Regions from separate parts of the Paenibacillus sp. NPDC058177 genome, predicted to be linked through region 2. Evidence: predicted binding sites of a transcription regulator. Region 2 holds the regulator's gene; the other holds the start of a gene.
What was found. The regulator NrdR, encoded in region 2, represses ribonucleotide reductase genes. The targets are predictions, from matches to a motif close to AACACNATATATNGTGTT.

Region 1 (3,833 bases), on a different contig from region 2:
CGCTGCTGATTTCTTCTCCGCTCACTTCGTCACGGCGTAGCTTAGATTGTACTCCACGCAGGAGGGACTCCTTGCTAAGTTGTTCAAGTCCGTTCAGAATGCGGTCAGCGTATACGGAAAGGCGGATTTCATCAAAAGCCAATTGGCGATTATCGGGTTTTACTACGAGTTGCGGCATAATTGTACATCCCTTCATATTTTGAATTTAATTATGATTATTAAAAATTGATCTATTAGACCGTAAAAGGCGCCAAAAACGGCTAAAGCGTCGTTGGCTGCCAAAGTACGATGTCAGGGCCGGCAAGGCTGGCCTCAATATCAATAATGCGCTGATTGGAGCTCCCGCGGTAGGGGAGAGTGGTATCCTTTAATGCTTCTTCAAAACGTCCGTCAATCAGCACCTGACACTGGCTGAGCAGACGCCATTCCGGCGAACCGGAGACCACTGTAATCTCTTCGTACGTGTACCCGCTGTAGATCCAGACGGGGAAGTCTGGGAGCGTGGCACGAAGTTCCTCAATGAACTCTACTACTTCTTCTGCAGAAAAGAAAGGGTCACCGCCTGCCAATGTTAGTCCGTCCAGTAGGGGGTTGGCCGCAATCTCCGCGATTAGCTCGCGTCTGCGCTCCGGGGTAAAGGCTTCCCCGTAATTAAAATTCCACGTCTTCGGATTGAAGCAGCCCGGGCAGCGGTGGCGGCACCCGCTAATGAAGAGGACGGCCCGCAGGCCCTCACCTTCATTGATTGACTCGGGGTAGTAGCCGCAAATATTCATAGATGCTTAACCCGGTCCCTTACTTCCGCCTGCTTGGCCGCATTGAAGCGGGTCTGATAATCTCCGGTCAAATATCCCGTTACCCGGCGTAAACGCCGGATATGAACTTCATTCTCATGGGCGCCGCAGGAAGGGCAGTTCGTGCCGATAACCCCTTCATAGCCGCAGCCCTGGCAGCGGTCTATAGGGTGGTTGATGCTAAAGTAGCTAATCTCCTGCTGGAGAGCGTATCGGATAATTTTTACAAAAGCGGCCGGGTTGCTGCGTGCGTTGCCATCTAATTCGACATACGAGATCGCACCGGCATTGCAGTACTCATGGAAAGGAGCTTCCAGACTGATCTTCTGGGCAGCGCCCAGAGTGTAGTATACAGGAATGTGAAACGAGTTGGTATAATATTCGCGGTCGGTGACACCGGGAATGGATCCCAGTACCTTATGATCGATCTTCGTGAACTTGCCGGACAATCCTTCGGCAGGTGTAGCGAAGAGGGTGATATTGAGATTATATTCCTCGCTCTTCCGATCGCAATATTCCCGCATGTGGCGGACGATAGCCAGCGCTTTGGTGTGAACATCCATGTCTTCTCCGTGGTGCTTACCGTACATCGCCTTCATACATTCGGCAATCCCGATGAAGCCAAGGGACAGACTGCCATGTTTCAGTAGCTCACCAACGCTATCCTCTGGCGCCAAATGTTCGCCGCCTTCCCAGACTCCTTCACGCATCATGAAATCGGATGCTTTGGCCTTCTGGGAGGCTTGAATGCGGAAGCGGTGAAGCAGACCGTCCAGCGCAACGTCCAGATAATGATCAAGGTCTCTATAGAAGCCTTCTTCGTCGGCTACCATGCGGCGACCTGTGACGATGCCATGTGCCAAACCGAGTCGCACCAGATTCAGCGTATTAAAGGAAAGGTTACCTTTACCAGAGCAATGATTGCGGCCAAAACGGTCGCTAAGCACGCGGGTGCGGCAGCCCATGGTGGCGAACTCGGTATCGGGATTAGAAGAATCATAATACTGCATATTGAGCGGTGCGTCCAGGTTGGCGAAGTTCGGATATAGTCTGCGTGCAGAGCACTCAGCCGCCTTGATGAACAGTTCGTAGTTCGGATCACCTGGCTGCTGGTTGACACCTTGCTTACACTTGAAGATTTGAATCGGGAACACTGGCGTCTCGCCACTGCCGAGTCCGTGCATCGTTGCCGTCAGCAAGGAACTGATCACAAGTTGGCCTTCCGGCGAGGTGCAAGTTCCGTAGTTGATGCTGGTGAACGGGATTTGTCCGCCGGACCGGCTCGACATGGTGTTCAGGTTATGTATCATACTCTCGGCGGCCTGGAGTGTTTCACTTTCGGTTTCTTTTAGCGCAAAACGGAACGCCTTAGGATACTGCTCTGCCAGATCCGTACGGCTCATATGAATCTCGCCAAGGTCTAGCGGTTCTGTGGTTTGGATCTCTTCAAAATAATCCAGGCCCTTGCGGAACAGCTTGGCAAAGGACTTGGTGACATAAGGAGCCAGATCGTAGTCCAGCTTATTGGCGGATACGCCGCCGTATTGGGCATTTTGCTGGGATTGGAAAATAATCGCTACCAGCGCCATTGCCGTCATAATCGAGTTCGGGGGGCGTACACTGCCATTCCCCGTGTTGAAGCCTTCACGCAGAAGCTTCTCGAACGGGATAAAAATACAATTGGTCGTTCCGATCGCATATTGGTCCAGATCATGCACATAGACGACGTTGTCCTTGATGGCTTGTACCAACTGCGGCGGCATCGTGAAGTTACGGGCATACCATTTGGAATATTCACTGCCGAACTTGCTCATTTTACCGGAGAAACTCTCCCCGTTCAAATTTGCGTTCTCCCTGAGCAAGTCCAAGTCTCTGCTGTCAATAATATCGCGCCCCAAATGAATAACTTCTTCCAATAAAGATTCCTGTGCCTGTTGACCACTGTTGTACGGCTTCTCCAGCAACGTCATGTACTGATCTCCTCCCCATATAAAAAGACATCCTCTGCTGTGACATACAGAAAATGCCCGTGTGCTTGTCGTAACTATCCTGTGATGTAGGCTTGCATGCGGACACTGTTTCTACTTCCTGCACACCTCTATTAATCTCCCTGTTACAGAAGGTTGAAATAACTGTTTCCTACTATATTTTGTCGATAGAGACTACATTACATCAATATATTGTGTTTGTCCACCGAATTCTGTGAACCCTTGCCACGCCTGAGATCATCCCTTTTCTCCACAGGAAGTCCACAGAACCATCCACAGGTAATCCACAAATCATCCACAAAAAACCCTGAAATGATTCATAATTTATCCGAAAATATGCCACAAACCGTCCATAAATGAGATATGGGTTTTTACTAGATTTTGTGCTACGAGAGCTAGAGTTCTCTAAGGGCAGGAGACAATTATACATCCGGTTTGTAGGAGAGACGGAGAGTGGGTACAATAAGGGAAAGTAGTTTTTTTTTCAAAAATGAAAAGACAAGGGAGGGATTTAGCATGCCGATAGCTGAAGTTACGGTCATTCCGATTGGCACGGGCAGTACCAGTCTCAGCGCTTATGTTGCGGATATGCAGCGTGTGCTGGAGACAGTGGAGGGAGTGACGTATGAGCTTACATCCATGGGAACCATTATTGAAGGCCCGCTACAGCGGATTCTCGCCGCCGTGGAAGCCCTGCATGAGTCTCCTTTTACTAACGGAGCCCAGCGTGTTTCCACTGCCGTCAAGATCGATGACCGCCGCGACAAGCCCTCTAGCAGTAGAAGTAAGCTTGAGTCCGTAGAGCGTAAGCTCCATGCCGATCCGGCGGAATAGGCGCCTTGCAGACTGCTTTAAATGAGGTTGCATTTTCCATAATACGGAGTATAATATTTTTTGTTTGACGAAGGTAAAGCTTCAAGCTGGTGTAGCTCAGGGGTAGAGCAACGCACTCGTAATGCGTAGGCCGGGGGTTCAATTCCCTTCACCAGCATCCTCAATAAGACGATAATGGCGCGGATTCCGAATTTTTTGGAACTGCGCCTTTTCTGTT
Region 2 (17,898 bases):
CTGCCTGAGGTCATGGAAGGCGCACTAAAACTGTCGGTCCCGCTCAAGGCAGAGGTAAGTTATGGAAGCAACTGGTATGAGGCGAAATAGAACCCCCGCGTGCCTCCGATATCCGGTATAATGGAGTAGAGGTGAGAACTATGCCGGAATTACCGGAAGTCGAAACAGTGAAGAGAACACTTAACGAATTAGTCAAAGGAAAGCAGATAGAGAACGTCACCGTCCGCTTGGCGCGGATTATTCAGCGCCCGGATGATACCATGGCCTTCGCGCACATGCTGGCGGGTCATACCATTGAAAAGGTAGAGCGTAGAGGCAAATTTTTGCGGATCTTGCTGGACGGTCTTGTGCTGGTCTCCCATCTGCGGATGGAAGGCCGTTACGGACTGCATGGCAGTGATGAGCCGCTGGACAAGCATACACATGTTATTTTTCATTTTACAGATGGTACCGAGCTTCGCTACACAGATGTGCGCCAATTTGGCACGATGCACCTGTTCCAACCGGGGGAGGACTTGAGTCTGCCGCCGCTGAATAAACTGGGCGATGAGCCGCTCGAGCCTTCTTTTACCCCGGAACGGTTCAGGGAGATTGTGTCTGGAAAAAGCACCAAAATCAAATCCCTGCTGCTGAATCAGGAATATGTGGTCGGCATTGGGAATATCTATGTAGACGAATCGCTACACCGTGCAGGCATTCACCCGGAGGACAGCCCTAAAGCGCTGAGCCGGGAACAGCTCGACAAGCTTCATCATGCGATTGTATCCACGCTTACTGAAGCCGTCAATGCTGGAGGCTCCTCCGTCAAATCATATGTGAACGGCCAAGGGGAGAGCGGTACTTATCAGCAGCAATTGCTGATCTATGGCCGCAAGGACCAGCCTTGTGCCGTCTGTGGTACATTGATTGAGAAGAGTGTGGTCGGCGGCCGGGGGACGCATTATTGTCCAAGCTGCCAGCGTGCCAGTACAGTTCTGGCTCGGTAATCAATTCTATACACCGGCTTGCCGGATTTTGCCTGAGTTCTCAATGTAGTATTTTGAACTTCATCCCAAGCTGCAGATGGTTGACACCCTCAATTTGTCCCGCCCATATACTGTGTGAAGAATGCTTTAATCAAGCGAACGTCTTGCTTGTTAGATTAGGCAGGACGGTTCTTCACGGGAGGGATTGCGGGTGCTCAGCCCATTTTTATCATTGCTGTTATTGGCGTTGGCCCTGAGTCTGGATGGATTTGGTGTAGGCATTACATATGGTTTGCGAAAAATGAAAATACCGCTGCTCTCGATTCTGATCATCTCGTTCTGTTCTGGCATCGTCATCTATATCTCCATGCAGGTTGGCGTGTTGCTGGCTCAGGTGGTATCACCCAGTATCGCTTCGAGCGTAGGCGCAGTCATCCTTGTCCTGATGGGTTGTTGGTCATTGATTCAATCGCGGATTCAGAAGGAGAAAGAGGATCTAAGTGCTGAGCAGCAAGAACAGGAGACCGCACAGATTTCCACAGTCAGTATCTCTGAACTTTCGTCCGAAGACGAATATGGGGAAGTAGCTGCTGAGTGGGAAGGTTATGATGATGAGCGCGCTCAGCCAGCGAAACCGGCTGTATATTCGCTGGAGCTGCGGAGGCTCGGTATCGTGGTACAGATCCTGCGCACGCCTTCCTCGGCGGATATGGATGCTTCGGGAAGCATTTCGCCGGTGGAGGCGATGGTACTCGGAATTGCATTGTCACTGGATGCGTTCGGTGCAGGACTGGGTGCCGCACTGCTTGGTTTCAACCCGGGCTGGACGGCGGTCACGATTGCGTTGTTTAGCGGAAGCTTTCTAATCATGGGCATGAAGACAGGATTCAAGTTCGCCGGAAGCTCCTGGATGAAGCATGCCGCTATCCTGCCTGCTTTAATGTTGATTGTTATGGGAATAATGAAGCTGTTATGAGGTGAGTACATGATCATGGGCTTAACCGGAGGCATTGCATCCGGAAAAAGCACAGTGTCAGCACTGTTCGTGAACAAGGGAGCCAAACTGGTGGATGCCGATGCCATTGCCAGGGAAGTGATGCTGCCCGGACACCCGGTGCTGGCTGCTGTCGTTGAACATTTCGGAGAGGATATTCTGAACCCGGATGGAACGCTCGACAGGGCGAAGCTTGGGAACATTGTCTTTCATGAGCCGGAGGCCCGCCAGAAGCTGAATGGTCTGACTCATCCGGCGATTCGCCAGGAGATCAAGGACCGGATGTACCGCATGGAGCAGGAAACGCCGGAGACGATGATTGTGGTAGATATTCCGCTACTGTTTGAGTCAGGGCTGGAAGGTCTTTTTCAGGACATTATTGTAGTATATGTTCCCCGTGAAATTCAACTGACCCGCTTAATGGAACGGAACAGTCTGACTCAGGAGCAGGCGGAGAGCCGTCTGCAATCGCAGATGGATCTTCAGGAGAAGACGGGCAAGGCAAGTTACGTCATTGACAACAGCAAGGATCTTGAGCATACTGAGGCCCAGGTTCTTGCTTTGTGGGACAGGCTGGGGTTGTCATGAGCTGGCTGCGCAAAAAAAGAGTCCTGCTCCTCCTGTTCATCGGCTTCACAGGTATTCTGTTCCTCAGTACGAACTGGATGTCGTGGTTTTATCCGATTCATTATAAAGAAGAGATCCGCAAGCACAGCACGACCTACGAGATTGATCCATTCCTTGTGGCGGCGATTATCCGGGTGGAGACAAACTTCAAGACTGGAAAAGAGTCGAAAAAAGGGGCGATCGGTCTCATGCAGCTGATGCCGGATACGGCCAAATGGGCTATGGAAAAGGCCAAGCTCCCCGATGTATCGCTGGAGCGGCTGAAGCATGAGCCATCCGTCAACATTGAGCTTGGGGCCTGGTATCTATCCTCGCTCTCTCGTCAGTTTGACGGCAATCGTACGGCGGTCATTGCTGCTTATAATGCTGGTCCGGGCAATGTCCAGAACTGGCTGAAGCAGGGGACCTGGGACGGTACGGAGGATAATGTAAAAGATATCCCGTTTGGCGAGACACGTCATTATGTCCAGCGGGTGATTTACTATTATAATCAGTACACGGATATCTATAAGGGATTTTAGTTGTGCATATGAAAAGAAGTATTAAACAGCCCGTGAGCTGTTTAATACTTCTCTAGTCAAGCTATAGGCAGATTAGTGAACTTGACCTGCCAGTTGTTGTTCAGCCAGAGTTACAAGACGTTTAGTGATGTAACCACCGATCGAACCGTTTTCGTAAGAAGTTTTATTGCCATTGTATCCGTCTGCAGAAAGCGTGATACCCAATTCTTGAGCAACTTCGTATTTCAATTGTTCCAAAGCTGCGCGGGAATTAGGAACTACCAGGTTGTTGGAGTTGTTGTTTTGGCCCATTGCTGTTCACCTCCTATCGGTTGGTAACTGTATTATGTGCCGGACTTGGCAGATTCATTACAATAAACAAACGGTGAATTATGGAAAAAGAGATTGTGTTCGATCGCAGTCAGGTGCGTACCGGAACGGGACGCACACCATTTTGCAAAAGGAAGTGATTAAGCTTATGAAATGCCCTTACTGCGATCATACAAATACCAAGGTGCTTGATTCACGTCCGGCCAACGAGAATAAGTCCATCCGCCGCAGGCGGGAGTGTGAGCGCTGTAGCAAGCGTTTTACAACGTTTGAGATGATCGAAGAGACTCCGCTTATTGTAATTAAGAAGGATGGCAGCCGCGAGGAATTCAGCCGTGATAAAATCCTCCGTGGATTGATCCGTGCCTGTGAGAAGCGTCCTGTGCCTGTGGAGCGCCTTGAGGTCATCGTGTCGGAGGTTGAGAAGACTTTGCGCGGGATCGCCCTGGCAGAGATCGAGAGCCGTCAAATCGGCGAGCTCGTGATGGAACAGCTTTATCCAGTGGATGAAGTCGCATACGTCCGCTTCGCCTCTGTGTACCGTCAGTTCAAGGATATCAACATGTTCATGAAGGAACTGAAGGGCCTGCTGTCCAAGACAACGGGTGAGTTGGAGAGTCTGTAGAGAGTCTTGCTGCATCGCTGCTAATTTGGAGATACCATCTGCAGATATCAGGAGCGGCCGAGATGTAGTTAGAATAACTGAAAAATAGCCCGCCACATTAACTTGTGGCGGGCTATTTGGCTTTTCATCATTGAAAGATAAATTCAATTAGGGGGAGTACATTTTATTCCTGAGACATCGGAGTATGGTAAATGTGGAGACTAATTCGGGTCATCTCAGTCGTGGATATTGCGAAGTCGGAGTGAATCCATTTGGAGATCGCATTATATAATGCTCCGGCTTTAAAGTATACCCGGTACCTGCTTTCGTCTGTTGGGTCATGCGCGTTAGACAGCATCATTTCATTCAAGCAATCTAAGATCACATAATCAAACTTGGCGCTTTGCAAGGCTCTGTAAATATCACGCTGCTGAAAAATAACTTCAAAAAGCACGCTAATAAACTTTTCAGGCTCTTTGGCTTTGCCTGTTAATTCATTGGTGTAAGGCAGGAGCCTTTGATTAATCTCGAAAATAAGCGAATCGACCAGATCCACCAGTATCTCCTGTTTGGAGGAATAGTTGTTGTAATAGGCGGTTCGGGAGACCCCGGCACGTTTCACAATATCGGTAATGCTGATTTTGCTAAAAGGCTGCTCCTGGATTAAGAAGACTAATGCCGTGCAGATGGCTTCCCTGGTCAAGCGATTGGTTTCTTTATTGGAATTATGTTTAGAGGTGTTTGGACTGTATAATTCATGATTTGCGATGACAATTCCCCTCCATTTGTACGTTCTGGCGTTCGTTTTATTGTTTTTCATGACTCTTTTCAATATGCTAAACCATAAGGCATTACAAATGTAATGTCAAAGTTGTAGCTACATAAGACGAACATAAGAAATAAAAAAGCGAAGATGAGCGAAAGGAGAAGTTTGGAACAGTAGGCGCAAAGCGATCACCTGAACGAGATTTCCATAGGAGAGCTCGCACCGGATCATAGTCTGTCGACAGCAAGAGCTATAATTCATGGCTGTTTAAATCCAGGGATGTCATATAGAAGCGGTAAGTTTCCCTTCACCAGTCGTCTTAACAGTGGAAAAGAGGGGGTACTTCCCCAACTAACGGCATTTTTGTACCTTATTTTTCAGGTATATATCTAAATGAGGCAAATAAGGGCATTATTGTATCTTATTTTTCGGAAAAGACGCTGGAGAGGTATTTCTGGAGGATTTAAGGTACAATATTGCACTTAATCTCTACTACCCCCTCGCTGCAGAGGATTTAAGGTACAAAAATGCCGTTAATTACATTTCTATCCGAACTTAAGACTCTCACTTAAATTTCGGTCGTCATTACGGTGAATATTTGGACTTACGGTCGCTGTGATCCCCAGATTTCTTCGATTTAACCGCTTCTAGCGGTTAAAATCGGGGCACAGCGGAAGTTCTCGACGCGAGCTTTCCTGCGGAAAGCTTTCAGGCGGTCGCTTTCGCTCCTACAGTTCCAACCATTCCCCTTCGTTCCTTCTCGCTTTTTAAAATGGGAGGGTGTCATGTTAAAGAATTTATACAGACGATTGACAGCTATACTGCTGTTGATCCTGGCATTCTGTGCTACCGTATTTATCGGTCAAGAAACAGTAATCTCGATAGCGACGATTATCATTTTACTGATTGAATTAGGCACTTCATATTTACTTCTAAAGAAACGTGAGAAGCTGCAAATGGTGTTGCTCAGCGCCATCGTAACAGAAGGGTTATTTTTGCTGACTGAGGAGTTTTGGCTGCTGGCGCTATCTATCCTGCTGCTGATCGTGGCGGGCGTATGGAGAGGACTTTTTGGTCAAGCTGTACGAAGAAAAGTCACTGCGTTTATGATGGGTCGAAAAGTGTTATTCAGCATTGCTGTTCTATTCGTTAGTGCGCTTTGGATTCTTGGTATCTATGCGAAGCCGATTACTAAACCTGTGGCGTTAGAGGTGGATGTCACGGCCACCATTGATGAACATAGATTGGATTCGTCAGCAGCAATGCTAAAGAATATTGAAGTGATGAATTCCTTTGGAAGCCGTACAACCGGCTCGGAAGGCCATAATAAGTTTATTGCTTGGTTGGAACAGCAGGTAACGGATATGGGGCTGACTGTATACCGTGATCAATATACGTTTGACCGATGGGAAGAAAAGAACAGCTCTTTGGTTATTGATCAGCAGCCCATTCATGTCTCTTCAGCTTTTCCTTATTCCGGGGAAACGGACGAAAAGGGTGTAACTGGGGAACTGGTGTACACGAAGCGTGGTGATTATGAACAGGCAAGCGGAAAAATTGCTGTAGTGGAAATTGAGAATTTTAAAGATTTTCCGATAGGGATCGTCATGAACATGCGGGATTCATCGCCAAAGCAAAACAAAATCGCCCCTAGTGAAGGTGATCTTGTACTCACCACAGCCTTAAAAGAGGCCAAACTGGAGCAAGCGAAGGAAATGGGCGTGAAAGCCGTTATTTTAGTCTGGAAAGGGGTATCCGACGATAAGGTTGAGAAGCAGTATGTACCGTTTACCACCGACTATGCTGGAATCCCTGCGGTTTGGGTCAATGAGACAGAGGGCCAAAAGGTGATCAGCGCAGCTAACGAGCACAAAGAAGGCACGGTTATTTTAGAAGCAGATGAACAAAAAAACGCACCGACGGAATCCTTTTATGTGAAGATCGAGGGGAAAAGGAAAGACGAAGCGATTATCATCAATACCCATACCGATGGGATTAATGTTGTGGAGGAGAATGGCGCCGTAGGCATGCTGTCCATGATTCGTTACTTGCAGCAGGAGCAGCCGGAACGGACGATGATCTTTGCTTTTGTGACCGGACATTTCCGGTTGCCGGAGTTCAAAGGAACTTCTCAAGCGACATCCACCTGGATGGAGGGGCACCGTGAGCTATGGGATGGCGAGAATGGCCATATGAAAGCTGTAGCAGGAATTACGGTCGAGCATCTCGGCAGCATGGAATGGAAGGATGACGACACGGGGCATTATGGTCCGACGGGACGTATAAGTACAGAATATACCTATGCGGGCAATGAGATGATGGCGGCGATCTGGCAGAAGGCTGTTGAGCAGAGAGGCGATGCACGTACTGTAATTTTACGCGGACATAACAAGTTTGAGTTCGGGGAGAGTCAGCCTCTTTTTGAAGCGGGTATCCCATTGCTTGGATTTATCCCAATGCCGGATTACCTGCTGACGGATAGTGAGAATAGAGAAATGGACAAATTTGACGTGAAGCTCATGCATTCACAAATTGTATCGCTGCTAAAAGCGGTCAAACTGGTGGACGGGACGGAGACGGGCAAGCTTGGGGTGTCGGATGGGTATTCATTTTTCTATGGTCGAATTAGATAGAATTCAATTGTAGAACTAGAGATATTAATAAGATATTAGAACACCTACAATGAAAATATATTGTATTGGAACAAAGGCTCCCTCACAAGGGGGCCTTTGTTGTATTTACATTGGGTAATTTTTGTTTCTTATTATGCTTATTTTAGTTTAGGCATCAAAACCGCTGTTTTTTTCATAGGTCTTTCCATTAATATCGGTGACAGATCTAAAGACCTACACTTGCCTGTTAAGATTATTTTAATCCACAAAATATTTTATTTAAGGAAATATTTACATTTTAAATAATGTAAAGTATACTTAACGTAAACCTTGCTTTACATTAAGATTACCGCATTTGGAGGGGATCGTATTAAAAATCATGTCCGGGCATTGCGAAACGAGCATGGCATGACGCAAGAGCAGCTTGGTGAGATCATTGGAGTTTCTCGGCAATCGGTCATAGCGATCGAAACGATGAAATACAATCCGTCGCTGGAGCTCGCTTTCAAAATCGCAAAAGCGTTCCACATGTACATTGAGGATGTATTCGTATTTGAAGAAAAGGAGGAGAAGTAGATGTTATACGTAGGCATATATGGAGGTCTGCTGTTCGGGATTGCAGGTTGGTATTTTGGCAGGCGAGGCGCGGTCAAAAATAACGCTCTGGATGAGGTGCTCGCCTATATAGCAGCCAAGTCTCGCTCGATCTCATGGTACTTCACGATTGCGGCGATTTCTGTGTTGCTGTCCCTGGAAGTATTAGGCTTGTCCATCGGCACAATTCCGTCGCTGGGAATTCTGCTATTCGTTCATCTGGGCAGCTGGGGGCTGATTTCCATCATCCTACATGCTCGTATGACAAACGATCCCGAAGAGACGGGCAAAGGCAAGCTTCAACTCGTGCAGGGCATTGCAGTCGGAGTATCGTTTCTGATCCTGTTTGCCATCATCTCTGTTCTATCAGGCGAAAGACGCTTCCTGCTTGCTGCTATCCCGCCGATTCTGCTAACCGTGATCATTATGATGTCCGTTCGGAGGAAGCATGGGGGAAGCGGGAAGAGGATTGGATGATTAACTCCATATACTCTTGCCGATCGAACCTCGCGAAGCAGCCAAATTTATAGTTATTCTCAATGAATACTCGTAGCTGTGTAAATGGCTATCCGCGGTAGAGCGCATCACTGGCAGCGATGAGGTCATGGGTTCCCCTAGGCTTCATCAAACAAAAGCCACTTCATTATTGAACTACACCCCAATTGTTAGAATCATTGAACATTGGAGCTGTAGTTCAATTCGAAGTGGTTTTTAGTTGTTGTTCTGTCTAAAGTCTTGTTTGGATGGTTCGAAAAAAAGAGATGAGATGTTATACTATGTATCCACGGTATATTTATATAGTAGAAGCGTCAATGCTAAATTTGAGTTTTGAGCTTGGATTGTTGAGGCACTTAACACTCATTGTGACGGTTTTGTCGTAGCGTTGGATCTATAGTGAGAGGATTGAGTAAGTAGTGTTAAATAATTTTTGGCGTGATTTACCTCGGCCGTTTTTTATACTTGCACCAATGGAAGATGTAACGGATATTGTTTTTCGGCATGTAGTAAGTAAAGCAGGTAAGCCTGATGTATTTTTTACGGAATTTACAAACACGGAGAGCTATTGTCATCCTAAATTGAGATATGGTGTACGGGGACGTTTAGCATTTACGGAAGATGAACAACCAATGGTGGCACATATTTGGGGGGATAAGCCTGAATATTTCAAGGAAATGAGCATTGGTATGGCTAAGCTTGGTTTCAAAGGTGTGGATATCAATATGGGTTGTCCGGTGCACAATGTTTCCAGAAAAGGTAGGGGAAGCGGCCTTATTCTGCGTCCAGATCTTGCGGCAGATATTATTCAAGCAGCTAAAGCGGGAGGATTACCGGTCAGTGTAAAAACTAGACTTGGCTACTACGATATAGAGGAATGGCGGGGTTGGCTAACCCATATTCTGAATCAAAATATTGCTAATCTGTCTATTCATCTCCGTACAAAAAAGGAAATGAGCTTAGCAGATGCACATTGGGAACTGATTCCGGAAATTAAGGAGCTTCGTGATCGCATAGCACCAGACACCCTTTTGACAATCAATGGGGATATTCCTAATCGAGAAACGGGCTTAAAGCTTGCTGAGCAATATGGTGTGGATGGGATAATGATTGGGAGAGGTATTTTCCATAATCCGTTTGCTTTTGAACAAGAGCCGAGAGAACATAGCAGTGACGAATTGCTTGATCTTCTAAGATTGCATCTTGATCTTCATGATAAATATGCACCAGAATTAACGCTACGTCCGTTTAAAGCCCTTTTACGATTTTTCAAGATCTATGTCAAAGGATTCCGAGGGGCAAGTGAACTATGCAATCAATTGATGAGCACAAAGTCAACGGATGAAGTACGTGAGCTTCTTACTGCCTTTGAACAGAATGCTGATGCTTTGATTGAAGAAAATATAAATGAAGAAGTCATTAAGAACTAACAAACGGCAGAAATGCCGTTTTTTTTATTTTCACAAATTGCTATGTCGTTCATATATGTGGAGTACTGCATGTCGCGAGCGCAGAGAAAGTTATTGTTTGAGTAATCCTACCGTTAAGAATTGGGATATCACCTCCATGGTGATTAACGATGAAAAATCCTTGATTTGCCCACCCCATACGAGTCCAAAAGGGATGCCCCCTCAGCAAGATGAGTACATGATACAGAGCTTTCCTGATTTGTGTTATCGCCACATTCCGATAGAGTTGCAATTTCTTGAATCCGCATTATATCTTGTCTCATTGTACGTGGTCAGTTTAGCTGGCGATGTTTATTTGCCCTGCTTTTTGCGTTATTTCGACAGCACTCGATATTTTGTGAGAAATTTGTGAGGCTCGCTTGTTAGAATATTTGCGATAAAGAGTAGGGAGGAATAAGACATGATGGTGATCTAGAGATGAACTTTTCTTTTTTAGACGATCATCTCGATAGTGTTGGAACAATAGCTCCAGGTATGAAGAAACTATTAATATGCAATCTCTCGGATCGAATGTGAGTTACATTAAACGAAGCATGCTACAAGGAGGCAAAGAAATGCAACAAAAGGCAAAACAAATCATAGCTTGCGTGCTGGTATTCTTGCTTATTGCGGAAATGCTGCCTGCACTGTCTGGCGAAAAAGCCCATGCTGCAAGTAGTGGCATCATCACTACAGTAGCGGGTAATGGTGAAACTAGCTATATGGGAGACGGAGTGGAAGCGAATTTACCTCTCGTCAGATTTTATAACCCACAAGGACTAGCTTTTGACAGCGCCGGGAATCTGTATATTGCAGACACCCAAAATCATCGAGTCCGTAAAGTGGATAAATCAGGGATCATCAGTACGGTAGCGGGTAATGGTAACATGGGCTATTCGGGAGACAATGGGCCAGCGCGATCCGCCCAGTTGTTCAATCCAGCAGGTTTAGCTGTGGATAGCAACGATAACCTGTATATTGCCGATACGAGTAACGAGCGAATTCGGAAAGTCGATAAGTCAGGGAATATTAGTACGGTAGCCGGCAATGGTTCTATGGGCTATGCCGGAGACGGAGGGGCCGCGACCTCTGCCCACTTGAACGATCCGTATGGATTAGCTTTTGACAGTAGCGGTAATCTGTACATAGCAGATACGTATAACCATCGAATTCGGAAAGTTGATAAATCAGGCGAAATTAGCACTGTTGCAGGTACGGGAGATTACGATGGTCACAGCGACGTCGGCGATGGAGGAGATGCGACAGCTGCTAAAATATATTTTCCATATGGAATTACGTTTGACCGCAATGACAATATGTATATCGCAGATCGTAGTACTTTTCGTATACGAAAAGTAGATACGTCGGGGAAGATCAGTACGGTAGCAGGCGATGGTACTAGTGCCAGCACGGGAGATGGAGGAGATGCGACGTTAGCCCAGTTAGTAGGCCCGCGAGGAATTGCTAAGGATGGTAATGACAATCTGTACATCCTGGATGAAAATCAGGTCCGGAAAATCGATATGACATCCGGAAAGATCAGCACGATAGCTGGAAGCGCTACGGGCGGCTATTCGGGCGACGGAGGACCGGCGACTTCTGCTAAATTGTTCATGCCGCAAGGTATAGCTGTGGACAAGAGCGGGACCGTGTACATTTCAGATACTTTAAACCAACGAATTCGGAAGGTGGCAGACGGCTACACCGTTAGCTTTAGTTCAAATGGAGGAACAGGCACAGTGCCTGATCCCATGACGGTGTCCCCAGGACAAGCTTCACCAGCGCTGCCGAATGGCACGGGATTGACCGGACCGGCAGGAAAGAAGAACTTTGACGGTTGGAATACCAAAGCAGATGGAAGCGGAACTAGCTATGAAGCGAATGCAAGCATCAGCAACGTGACATCAGACATTAGACTGTATGCCAAGTTTAGCAATGCTTATACCGTCACGTTTGATTTAAATGGAGGAACAGGCACAGTACCATCCTCCATAAAAATAGGCGAGGGGCCTATTTCACCACCTCTTCCCAATAATATGGGATTCACCGGGCCGACAGGAAAGACCTTTGGCGGTTGGAGTACCAAGGAGGATGGGACCGGAGACCGATATTCGCCGGGAGTTCGCATCCCCTATTTGACATCAAACATTACGTTATATGCGATGTGGTTCGAGGCGTATACCATCACTTTTGATTTGAATGGAGGCACGGGTACCGTTCCGCCTCCTATGACGGTGCTTAAAGGACAAAAGTCTTGGCCATTACCGGAAGGCACAGGAATTATTGCTCCACCAGGAAAAGAATTTGACGGTTGGAATGTGCAGGCGGATGGGCAGGGGAACCGATATGTACCAGGTTTAACAATCTCCGTCTTGTCTGATATGACGCTATATGTTGATTGGTTTTCGAAAAGACTGCCCACATACAACGTACATTTTGATTCGCAAGGTGGTTCTGCAGTAGCGGCTCTTAAGAAAGTGAGTGAAGGATCAACCATCAGTGCGCCGACAGTGCCGACCCGAACAGATTACACCTTTGGGGGCTGGTATAAGGAAGCAACGCTTGAGAATGCGTGGACTTTCGCTACAGATATTGTGACGGAAGATGTTACGTTATATGCAAAATGGACCAGAGAAGTGAAGGTGCCTGCGCCAAGTTTTGAGCCTGTACCAGTTCCACGTCCAGGCACTGGGCCGGGAACCACGGGAATCCCGAATGTAACGCCAGGAACCGGAAATCACCTAGTGGTGAAAGTATCCTCCACTATGATTGAGACGCCGAATACAGGCGATGCAGCACCAACAGGAACCGGAATTATCGATCCATACACTGCGGGTAACGATATCCCGGGAGTGGATGCGAGAGTTAACCGCTACGCTGGTATCTATGAAGTGGACGAAGCAGGTAAAGTCGTGAAGTTCACTCTAATTATTCTGGAGTCCAAAGATATTCATCCGGGTGAAGGCTTGCCAGACTTCGATCCGAAGCCAGCGCCACAACCGGGTACTGAGCCGGGAACCACAGGCATTCCGAATGTAACTCCAGGAACCGCGAATCATCTAGTGGTGAAAGTATCCTCCACTATGATTGAAACGCCGAATACAGGCGATACAGCGCCAACAGGAAGCGGGATCATTGATCCATACACGGCGGGTAGTGATATTCCAGGAGTGGATGCGAGAGTTAACCGCTACGTTGGTGTCTATGAAGTGGACGAAGCAGGTAAAGTCGTGAAATTCACTCTAATTATTCTGGAGTCCAAAGATATTAATAATGGAGCAACTGTGCCAGAATTAGATCCCAAGCCAGCGCCACGTCCTGGTACTGAAACAGGAACGACGGGCATTCCGAATGTAACGCCAGGAACCGGAAATCATCTAGTGGTGAAAGTGTCTTCTACTATGATTGAAACGCCGAATACCGGCGATGTGGCACCAACAGGAGCCGGAATCATTGATCCATATACAGCGGGCAGCGACATTCCAGGAGTGGATGCGCGAGTTAACCGCTACGTAGGTATCTATGAAGTAGACAGCGAAGGCAAAGTCGTGAAGTTCAGCCTGATCGTGCTGGAATCCAAAGATATTAATAATGGAGCAACCGTGCCAGAGTTTGAGCCTGTGCCAGCACCACGTCCAGGTACTGAGCAAGGAACCACGGGAATTCCAAATGTAACACCAGAAACCGGAAATCACCTAGTGGTGAAAGTATCCTCGACTATGATTGAGACGCCGAATACAGGCGATGCAGCACCAACAGGAACCGGGATCATTGATCCATACACGGCGGGTAGTGATATTCCAGGAGTGGATGCGAAAGTTAACCGCTACGTTGGTGTCTATGAAGTAGACAGCGAAGGCAAAGTTGTGAAGTTCAGTCTTGTTGTGATTACAGACAAAGATGTAAAGTCAGGGTCGGGAGATCTGAACAACGATAAGGATCACTTGAGCATCCTGTATCAAGAAGGCGACAACGCAGAACATGTGACCAAAACGCTGAACTTGCCTGCCAAAGGCCAGTCCGGAAACACGACGGTTACATGGACGTCCAGCCATCCGGAATTGATCAGCCCGAACGGACGTGTAAACCGGTCTGCAGTATACGATGAAGACGTATACGTTACCCTGACCGCAACGATTACGGATGACGTCACAGGAGCTCAAGTGACGAAAACTTTTATCGTTAAAGTCATCCGGATGTCGGATGAAGATGCAGTTCGTGCGGCGGCAAAAGACTTGAGCGCGGCAAAAGCATTTGCATTCACAGAAGGAGATACATGGGAATCCGTTACCAGCGAGTTTACGCTACTAGGTCAAGGACTTTACGGTACTAATATTACCTGGACCTCGCTAGACTCTGGTACGATCGACATCTCTCTTCAGAATGGCAAAGCCTATGGGGCTGTCAATCGTCCGCAGAGCAGCGACAAGAATGTGTTACTGACGGCTCTGATTACAAAAGGGAATGCTTCAATTACTAAAACGTTCCTTATGGTTGTGAAAAACAAAACGGTCGGGAAGGAAGCAGATCAGACGAGACAACCGACGGGAAGACAGGCGGAAGCAAGTGTCAATCCAAGCGGTACTTCCAGCCATGACGAGTTCATGATTCTGCGGACAACCCTGAATAATGGCTCCAAAATCGATACGGTTATCATCGACCCGTCGAAAGTAGAGGCCTTAACGGATGGTATCAATCCAACAGAAAAAGACGAAAGCAAACGTACGGTTGCTATGCAATTGAAACATGCTCCGGTGGATAAGGCCGATGAATTCGCTATCGAAATCCCTTCAGGAGCTGTAGCTGCTATGGCAGACAAAAACGCGTTGCTGGAGATCAAGACAGATGAAGGCAGTATCAAGCTGAGTGCTGCGGCATTAAAAGACTCGGCAGATAGAGGGACAGACTTATACTTCAGACTCGTTCCGATCAAAGATGCTCAGGAACAAAATGAAGCGAAGAATGCTCTCACAAGCAATAGTCTGGTGAATCAAAGCGCCGGAGGAAAGAGTATTCAAATTTTGAGCATTCCGAGAAAGATTGAAACGAATTTCTCAGGTTTTGCTACCAAGGTTGTCATTCCGTTCTATGGAATCACAATACCTGAACAGAATAAGCAAGCTTTCTTGGACTCTTTGAAAGTATTTGTTGAGCATACGGATGGAACCACCGAACTTCTATCAGGTGTGGTGCAGTATGAAAATGGACAGCCGGTTGGGCTAGAAATTCAAATTAATCGATTCAGCCGCTTCCAGTTCGTCAATTTCACATCAAATGACGCTTCGAATGGTAGCCCGAATAGTGGATCAGGTGGTGGAGATATCGTAAAATCAAATGATTTTGTACCTTCTCCGTCCCTTAAACCGGGCAGCGCAGCTGGAACTACCGGTGTAGTTGTTGATAACGTCGGCAAAGGAAATCATTTGGTCGTTAAAGTGTCCTCCAGCACGGTTTCTGCCCCTGGAATCGGAGATTCGGCTCCTACAGGAGCAGGCGTGCTAGACCCTTATATTGCGGGAAGCGACATTAAGGGAGCAGATGCGGAAGTCAATAAATACATTGCTGTTTATGAGGTAGACAGCAATAACAGAATCGTGAAATTCATGCTTTTGATTGTTAAGAAAGGCGATATTAAAGTCGTAAATGCCCTGGTCGATCTCTATATCAATAATGTTATCCAAAAGGATACAGCCAAACTTGAGGTTCGTGGGGCTACCAATAAGGATGTTACTACAATCGTTATAGATAATGAGGCTATCATTCAAAAGCTTCAAGCAGAGAAGGCGGAAAGTACTTTGACTGTGCCTCCAGTTTCTGTAACCAATGACGTTGAAGTTGAGATTAATGGACAGCTTCTAAAATTGATGGCTGAGAAGTCAAACGTACTCCGTTTTGAAACAGAGAATGCAACGTATATCCTTCCAGTCACTGCAATCCATCTCAAGGGACTGCTGGATTCATTGGGCAATCCGTCAGATATGGGCAATGTAAAGTTTAGAGTTGCCATTTCTATTGCAGATGCTGCGACTGCTGCACAAATGAAAGAACAAGTTAAGAACGGCCAAGCTGACATGCTCATCACTCCAGTGAAGTTCGAAGTTACTGGAAGTTATAACGGGAAAGTTGTGAACGTCGACGTATTTAACCGTTATGTAGCAAGACTTATCAAGCTTTCCAGCAGTATCAATCCAGAGAATGTAACTACAGGTGTATATATTCGTGAAAACGGACAAATGGCGCATATCCCAACCATGGTCGAAACGATCAACGGGGTGCCTTATGCGAAAATTCAAAGCTTGTACAACGGTCTCTATACACTTGTGAACCACCCGCTGAAATTCAAGGATGTGGAGAGTCACTGGTCCAAAGCAGAGGTAAATGATCTGGCTTCCAGACTTGTGGTGTTTGGTACTGACAAAGAACATTTCACACCGGCTAGAGACATCACCCGTGCAGAATTTGCAGCGATTGTAGTACGGGCCTTAGGCTTGAAGCACGGGGATTCCAAGGGTAATCCGTTCAGCGATGTGAAGGATACAGCTTGGTATGCAGAGTCGATCCAGATTGCGCATGAGTTCGGCATTATTGATGGTTACAATGGCGGTAAATTTGGGCCAATGGATCCAATCACTCGTGAACAGGCCATGACTATGATTGCTAGAGCTATGAAAATTACTGGCTTGAAAGTGGAATTTAAAGCGGGTGAAGCAGATACGCTGCTTGCAACATTTAAAGATTCGTCCCAATCCTCCGTATGGGCGAAGGAAAGCATCGCTGCTTCTGTAAAAGCAGGTATCGTTACAGGTAAGAGTGATACTACCGTTGCACCGAAGGATGCAATTACAAGAGCGGAAGTTGCCAAAATTATAGCAAAGCTGCTGCAAAAATCTAACTTAATCTAGCAGACAGCAAAAAGATGAAGCTGCCCCCAAGGTCTCGAAACTAGGCGACCGAGGAGGCAGCTTTCATGCAATCAGGCCAGCCAGGAACTTCTGGCTGGCCTGATTTTATGTCAGTGCTAAGCAGGTGGAGTAGCGCGTTGATTCAGGCATTTTAGTCGTTAGTAGCAAAGTGTAAGTTACTGGAGCTCTGGTGTATGAAGATTCGGATCCGTTGATAAGTTCATCCCTTCAGTAAATACACAATTATTTTGGGCGTGTATGGCTGCTGTCCCGGATTCAATTGCTGTTTGGTAAAACCAAATCTTAAAATCGATTTTCTCCAGATAATTTTGCATTTCATCTATTTTCTCAATAACCACCTTTTTGTGGTTTTCGAATACTTCCAGGCGTTCATTTAATGTAGCATCTCCTTCCATGGACCATTCAATATACTGCCTGATCTTTTTCACGGGCATCCCGCTTTTTTTCAGGCAGGTGATGACTCCTAGCCATTCAAAATCACTATCTTTAAAATCCCGATTTCCTACCTTATTCCGATCAACAAAGGGTAATAATCCCTGTTTGTCATAGTAGCGCAATGTATGTGCAGATATTCCCGTCATCTCGGCAACTTCACTAACTGTATATCCCAATGATTAGACCACCTTTTTAAAAACGTAGTAAATGATTATACGGCTTAGACTATACTCTAAGTCAAAAAGCTATGCATAGCTTGAGGTTGAGACGTAATACTCCTGATTTTTTATGATGAATGAAGCTTGACTTAGACTTTACTCTCAAGTTTAGAGTTTAGATGTAGTCAAATTTTAAGCTTAAGGGGAGAGAGCAATGAGTGAAAATAGCGTCTGGATCATCACTGGATGTTCCACTGGATTTGGCAGAGAGCTTGCTAAAGCAACGATTGAGGCCGGTTATAAGGTTGTTGTTACTGCAAGAAATCTCGCTTCCATTGTTGATCTTGTCAGCGGGAATACAGATAACGTTCTGGCCGTAGAACTTGATGTCACTAAGCCTGAACAAGTTGAGAATGCTGTAGAAGCTACGGTAGAGAAATTTGGCCG

Region 1: a site for NrdR is predicted at 2,964-2,981, ahead of ACFVU8_RS24430 (anaerobic ribonucleoside triphosphate reductase). Genes of this name have one in related genera too.

Annotation. Positions count from the first base shown of each region.
Region 1 is NZ_JBHVVB010000007.1:184,578-188,410, reverse strand. Features, by position in the region: gene ACFVU8_RS24440 (ribonucleoside-diphosphate reductase subunit alpha) at 1-178, opposite strand, end outside; gene nrdG (anaerobic ribonucleoside-triphosphate reductase activating protein) at 261-776, opposite strand; gene ACFVU8_RS24430 (anaerobic ribonucleoside triphosphate reductase) at 773-2,764, opposite strand; gene ACFVU8_RS24425 (MTH1187 family thiamine-binding protein) at 3,299-3,616, shown strand; tRNA gene ACFVU8_RS24420 (tRNA-Thr) at 3,702-3,773, shown strand.
Region 2 is NZ_JBHVVB010000005.1:347,134-365,031, reverse strand. Features, by position in the region: gene polA (DNA polymerase I) at 1-90, shown strand, start outside; gene mutM (DNA-formamidopyrimidine glycosylase) at 141-986, shown strand; gene ACFVU8_RS21100 (manganese efflux pump) at 1,177-1,941, shown strand; gene coaE (dephospho-CoA kinase) at 1,951-2,547, shown strand; gene ACFVU8_RS21090 (lytic transglycosylase domain-containing protein) at 2,544-3,107, shown strand; gene ACFVU8_RS21085 (alpha/beta-type small acid-soluble spore protein) at 3,180-3,398, opposite strand; gene nrdR (transcriptional regulator NrdR) at 3,565-4,041, shown strand; gene ACFVU8_RS21075 (TetR/AcrR family transcriptional regulator) at 4,205-4,840, opposite strand; gene ACFVU8_RS21070 (hypothetical protein) at 5,572-7,419, shown strand; gene ACFVU8_RS21065 (helix-turn-helix transcriptional regulator) at 7,729-7,974, shown strand; gene ACFVU8_RS21060 (hypothetical protein) at 7,975-8,469, shown strand; gene ACFVU8_RS21055 (tRNA dihydrouridine synthase) at 8,961-9,917, shown strand; gene ACFVU8_RS21050 (InlB B-repeat-containing protein) at 10,511-16,837, shown strand; gene ACFVU8_RS21045 (MerR family transcriptional regulator) at 17,014-17,469, opposite strand; gene ACFVU8_RS21040 (oxidoreductase) at 17,666-17,898, shown strand, end outside.